2 regions of the Phyllobacterium sp. NPDC097923 genome follow, and region 1 is predicted to be linked to the other one. Evidence: predicted binding sites of a transcription regulator. Region 1 holds the regulator's gene; the other holds the start of a gene.
What was found. The regulator PhoB, encoded in region 1, activates phosphate uptake and scavenging genes when phosphate is short. The targets are predictions, from matches to a motif close to TGTCATNNANCTGTCAT.
Positions count from the first base shown of each region.

Region 2: ACIQWS_RS10635 (UDP-2,3-diacylglucosamine diphosphatase) is a predicted target of PhoB. The motif match lies at 1,613-1,629, and genes of this name have one in related genera.

Region 1 covers NZ_JBIWBL010000002.1:520,378-523,585, reverse strand. Annotated here, with positions in the region: gene ACIQWS_RS14950 (VWA domain-containing protein) at 1-1,012, shown strand, start outside; gene phoB (phosphate regulon transcriptional regulator PhoB) at 1,013-1,699, opposite strand; gene phoU (phosphate signaling complex protein PhoU) at 1,720-2,445, opposite strand; gene pstB (phosphate ABC transporter ATP-binding protein PstB) at 2,469-3,208, opposite strand, start outside.
Region 2 covers NZ_JBIWBL010000001.1:2,093,516-2,096,723, reverse strand. Annotated here, with positions in the region: gene ACIQWS_RS10640 (NADP-dependent malic enzyme) at 1-1,467, opposite strand, end outside; gene ACIQWS_RS10635 (UDP-2,3-diacylglucosamine diphosphatase) at 1,695-2,516, shown strand; gene ACIQWS_RS10630 (glycosyltransferase family 4 protein) at 2,544-3,208, shown strand, end outside.

The sequences.
Region 1 (3,208 bases):
GGTCTTCGGCCACGTGTTCAAGGGGCTGGAACTGCTCGGCGGCGAGAGCGGCATCGACATTGCCAATCTGCCCGAGGAATGGTTGCGCCGGCTGGCCGAAAAACACCTCACCGAAGAAGAGAAAAAGCTGATCGAGGCACTGGGCGGTTTCGACAAGCTGATGGAAACCCTGCGCCAGCGGCTTGAGGAGCAGAAGGGCCGGCATCAGGGCGGCTCGAAATGGATCGGCACGGCCGGAACGTCGCCCTTCGGTGCCTATGGCTACAATCCGGAAGGCGTGCGCATCGGCCAGGACGAAAGCCGCAACCGCCGTGCGGTCAAGGTGTGGGACAAGCGCGAATTCAGGAATTTCGACGACAGCGTCGAGCTGGGCACCCGCAACATCAAGGTTGCCCTCAAACGGCTGCGCCGCTGGGTGCGCGAAGGCGCCGATGACGAGCTCGACCTGTCGGGCACCATCAGGTCAACCGCCGAACACGGCTATCTCGATGTCCAGACGCGGCCCGAACGGCGCAATCATGTCAAGCTGCTGATGTTCTTCGATGTGGGCGGCTCCATGGACGAACATATCCGGATCGCAGAAGAACTGTTCTCCGCCGTCCGCTCCGAATTCAAGCACATGGAATATTTCTACTTCCACAATTGCCTCTACGAGGGCGTGTGGAAGGACAACCGCCGCCGCCACGCGGAAAAAATCCCGACGCTCGATCTCATCCATAAATACGGACCGGACTACAAGGTCATCTTCGTCGGGGATGCCGCCATGGCGCCCTACGAGGTTTCCCATGCGGGCGGATCGGTCGAACACTGGAACCAGGAGGCCGGGGCGGTCTGGCTCGCCCGGGTGCTCGACCACTGGAAGAACGCCGCCTGGCTCAATCCGTCAAAGGAACAGTACTGGGACTACACCGCCTCGACGGCGATGATCCGCAAGATTTTCGCGCATCGCATGTATCCCATGACCCTGGCGGGCATCGAAGGGGCGACGCGCGAACTCTCGCGCAGGCACTGATTACCCGAACGAGTACCCAGCACCGCGCACGGTGCGGATCGGATCGATCGAGCGGCCGATATTGATGGCCTTGCGCAGCCGCCCGACATGCACGTCGACGGTACGGTCGTCCACATAGATGTCAGCGCCCCAGACATTGTCGAGGAGCTGGCCGCGCGAGAACACCCGGCCGGGGGACTGCATCAGGAATTCCAGCAGGCGGAACTCGGTCGGCCCGAGCTTCAGCTCACGTTCCTTGCGGAACACGCGGTGCTGCTCGCGGTCGAGCTTCAGGTCGCCGAAGCTGAGCACATGCGACAGCAGGCTCGGATTGACCCGGCGCAGCATGGCCTTGATGCGGGCAAGCAGTTCCGGGGTAGAGAACGGCTTGACCATGTAGTCATCGGCGCCGGTGGCAAGGCCGCGCACCCGCTCGCTCTCCTCGCCGCGCGCCGTCAGCATGATGATCGGCAGGATTTCGGTCTCGCGCCGCGCCCGCAGACGGCGGCAGAGTTCGATGCCGGAAAGGCCCGGCAGCATCCAGTCGAGAATGAGCAGATCCGGCACTTTTTCACGCAGCGCAATTTCCGCCTCGTCACCGCGTGCGATTGTCTCGACGACATAGCCTTCGGCTTCAAGATTGTACCGGAGAAGGACGCTGAGCGCTTCCTCGTCTTCGACAACAGTGATTTTGGGAGCGATCGCCATTGCTGGAATCCTGATTCTGTTTAAGGCTGTCTGGCTTCATCGACGATGATGCTGTGGGTCTGGTCTTCCTTGGGCCGTTCGGCCGGTAGCTGGGCACCCGTCACGATGTAGTAGACCGTTTCAGCAATGTTCGTCGCATGGTCTCCGATGCGCTCGATGTTCTTGGCGCAGAAGAGAAGGTGCGTGCAGGCAGAGATGTTGCGCGGGTCTTCCATCATGTAGGTTAGGAGTTCGCGGAACAGTGATGTGTACAGCGCATCGATTTCGTCATCGCGCTCGCGCACGATGTTGACCTGCTGCACGGAGCGTGTCGCATAGGCGTCGAGCACGTCCTTGAGCTGCGTCAGGGCGAGTTCCGCGATGGTCTGCAGGCCGCGATAGACCGACAGCGTCTGGCGTGTATCGGTAACGGCGACAACCCGCTTGGCGATGTTCTTGCCGAGGTCGCCGACCCGTTCGAGGTCGGAGGAAATGCGGATGGCACCGATGATCTCACGCAGATCGATCGCCATGGGCTGGCGCTTGCCGATGATGGTGATGGCCTTTTCGTCGATCTCGCGCTGTCCGGCATCGAGGATGAGATCATCCGAAATGACGCGCTGGGCCAGCGCGTTGTCGGAGTTCACCATGGCGGTGACGGCCTGTTCGACCATGCGTTCGGCATGGCCGCCCATTTCGGCGATCTTGTGCGTCAGGAACTTCAGTTCGTCGTCATAGGAACGGACGGTATGCTGCGACTCGGTCATATTCTTATCCCTGTTTCCCGTGATTAGCCGAAGCGTCCGGTGATGTAGTCCTGCGTGCGCTTTTCCGTCGGATTGGTGAACATCATTTCCGTATCGCCCACCTCGACGAGATTTCCGAGATGGAACATGGCGGTGCGCTGCGAAACGCGGGCCGCCTGCTGCATCGAATGGGTGACGATGACGATGGTGTAGTTCTGGCGCAGTTCGTCGATCAGCTCCTCGACCTTTGCCGTGGCAATCGGATCGAGCGCCGAGCAGGGTTCGTCCATCAGGATGACTTCCGGGCTGACGGCAATGGCGCGGGCGATGCACAGGCGCTGCTGCTGGCCGCCGGAAAGGCCGGTGCCGGCTTCATGCAGGCGGTCCTTTACCTCGTCGAACAGGCTGGCGCGGCGCAGGCTCTTCTCGACGATTTCCTCCAGCTCGTGCCGGTTCTTGGCAAGACCATGGATGCGCGGGCCATAGGCCACGTTCTCGAAAATGGACTTCGGGAACGGATTGGGCTTCTGGAAAACCATGCCGACCCGGGCGCGCAGCTCGACCACGTCGATTTTCGGATTGTAGATATCCTCATCATCGAGCGTGATCTTGCCGCCGATCTTGCAGCCTTCGATCGTGTCGTTCATGCGGTTGAGCGAGCGCAGGAAGGTCGACTTGCCGCAACCGGACGGGCCGATCAGCGCCGTCACCATCTTCTCAGGCACATCGAGGCTGACACCGAACAGGGCCTGCTTTTCACCATAGTGAACGGTGACATCCTTGC
Region 2 (3,208 bases), on a different contig from region 1:
ACGCGTCTCGATGACCTGCGGGCGGCCGATCAGCGTCGGAATCGCCGTGCCTTCCTCAAGCACCACCTGTGCCGCGCGCAGAACCCGCTCGTCTTCGCCGTCGGAATAGATCACCCGCTTCTTCTCGGCGGTCCGCGCTGCGGTGAAGATCGGCTTCATGATCAGGCCGGAGCGGAAGACAAAGCGGTTCAGCTTGTCGAGATAGACCTCGAAATCCTCGATGGGGCGGTCGGCAACGCCGGTTTCCATGGCCGCCTTGGCCACGGCCGGCGCGATGCGCAGGATCAGGCGCGGATCGAACGGCGAAGGAATGAGATAATTGGGGCCGAAGGTCGGCGTTTCGCCGGAATAGGCGCGAGCCGCCACATCCGATGGCTCCTCGCGGGCGAGCGCCGCGATGGCCTTGACCGCCGCCATCTTCATTTCCTCATTGATCGCCCGTGCGCCGCAATCCAGCGCGCCGCGGAAAATATAGGGGAAGCAGAGGACGTTGTTGACCTGGTTGGGGAAATCGGAGCGTCCGGTGCAGATCATGGCGTCGGGGCGTGCGGCGCGTGCGTCTTCCGGCATGATTTCCGGATTGGGATTTGCCAGCGCCATGATCAGCGGGTTCGGCGCCATCTGCTTCAAAAGTTCCGGCTTCAGGACACCTGCCGCGGACAGGCCGAGGAACACGTCGGCACCGCCGATGACATCGGCCAGCACGCGTGCGTCAGTCTTCTGGGCATAGACGGATTTCCAGCGGTCCATCAGCGTGTTGCGGCCGTCATAGACGACGCCGTCGAGATCGCAGACCCAGATGTTCTTGCGGTTGGCACCGAGCTTGACCAGGAGGTTGAGGCAGGCGAGCGCTGCCGCGCCGGCGCCGGACGCCACGATCTTGACCTTGGACAGATCCTTGCCGGCCAGCTCCATGCCGTTGAGGATGGCTGCGGCGACGATGATCGCCGTGCCGTGCTGGTCGTCATGGAACACCGGAATGTTCATCCTGGCGCGCAGGATCTCCTCCACGTCAAAGCATTCCGGCGCCTTGATGTCCTCGAGGTTGATGCCGCCAAAGGTGGGTTCGAGCGCGGCAACGACATCGACGATCTTGTTGATCTCCTGCGCGTCGATCTCGATGTCGAAGACGTCGATGTCGGCGAATTTCTTGAAGAGAACCGCCTTGCCTTCCATCACCGGCTTGGAGGCGAGGGGGCCGATATTGCCGAGGCCAAGGACGGCAGTGCCGTTGGAGATGACCGCCACAAGATTGGCGCGGCTGGTATAATCGGCGGCTGTAGCGGGGTTTTCATGAATGGCCAGGCAGGGCGCGGCGACACCGGGGGAATAGGCAAGGGCAAGATCGCGCTGATTTCCAAGCGGCTTCGTCGCCTGGATTTCCAGTTTACCCGGCTGAGGAAAGCGGTGGTAAAACAGGGCGCTTTCTTCGAGGTCGGACTGGTTGGGCGAATTGTCCTTGGCCATGGATAATATCCTCCGGAAATTGGCTGGTCGCAACTTGGGATTTGCGATTCAATCTTTTTAGCATGCATAAATGACACGAAGAGCCATAAATGAAGTCCATTTTGTTACAAGTGTTTATCGCAGGAAACCATAGACTTTTTAGCGGCGTCATAAGACTGTGACATGAATCAGGTTTCTGTCAGACCAGAGGTACCGATGCGTACCGGCGCTGAACGGAGATCAGCCTCATGGTTGAGCCAGAGACACGTAAGTTTCGCACGCTCTTTTTGTCCGATGTGCATCTTGGTTCCAAAGGCGCCAAGGCGACCTTCCTTCTGGACTTCCTGAAGTATCACGATGCGGATACGATCTATCTGGTCGGCGATATCGTTGATGGATGGCGTCTGCGCCGCAGCTGGCACTGGCCGCAGGAGCACAACGACATCGTGCAGAAACTTCTGCGCAAGAGCCGCAAGGGCGCGCGCATCCTCTACATCGCCGGCAACCACGATGAATTCCTGCGCGATTTCCAGGGTACGCATTTCGGCGGTATCGAGGTCATGGACCGCACGATGCACGAAACCGCTGACGGCCGTAAATTCCTCGTGATCCATGGCGACCAGTTCGACGTCGTCGTGCGCAATGCCCGCCACATCGCCTATCTCGGCGACTGGGCCTATGATGCGGCGCTGGCCATCAACACCATCATGAACAAGGTGCGGCGCATGCTCGGGCTGCGCTACTGGTCGTTCTCCGCCTGGGCGAAATTCCGGGTGAAGAAGGCCGTCAACTTCATCGGTTCCTTCCAGACCGTCGTTTCCGACGAGGCCCGGCGCATCGGCGCCGACGGCGTCATCTGCGGCCATATCCACCACGCCACCATCGAAGAAATCGACGGCATCGAATACATCAACACCGGCGACTGGGTTGAAAGCTGCACCGCCATTGTCGAGCATCATGACGGCAAGATGGAACTGATCTCCTGGACGCATCTGATCGGGGAGAAGGCGGGCTTTGCGCCTGTCGTCAAACTCGAGGACAAGCGTCCCAAGGCGGCGAATGCGGCCTGAATGGCGTCTCCTGCAGAGATCGATCCGATGAAGCGGCTGGTCATCGTCTCCGATGCCTGGCATCCGCAGGTCAATGGCGTGGTGCGCACCCTGACCCAATTGCGCGAGCAGATGGAGGCGCGGGGCGTCGAGGTGACGATCATCTCACCCGCGGACTATCCTTCGGCGCCATGCCCCACCTATCCGGAAATCCGCCTGGCATTGACCTATCCTGCGGCGGTGAAAGCCCGGATCGAGGCGCTGCAGCCCGCCTTCGTGCATATCGCCACGGAAGGCCCGCTCGGCATCATGGCGCGGCGTGCCTGCCTGAAAAACAAGTGGCGTTTCACCACCAGCTTTCATACGCGTTTTCCCGAATATCTGCGCGAGCGCCTGCCCATTCCGCTGGCCTGGACCTACGGCTTTCTGCGCCGGTTCCACAATGCCGCCGAGACCTGCCTTGTCCCGACACAGTCTATCTACGAGGAATTGAGCGAGCGCGGCTTCGACACGTTGCGCGTGTGGACGCGCGGTGTCGACCGCGATCTGTTCCGGCCGCAGGCGGATGTCGATCTCGGTCTCGCGCATCCCGTCTTTCTCTGCGTCGGCCGCGTTGCGCCGGAAAAGAATCTTGAAGCCTTTCTGGCGCTGGATCTGCCGGGAACAAAACTTGTCGTCGGCGACGGGCCGGATATGGATGAGCTGAAGCGCAA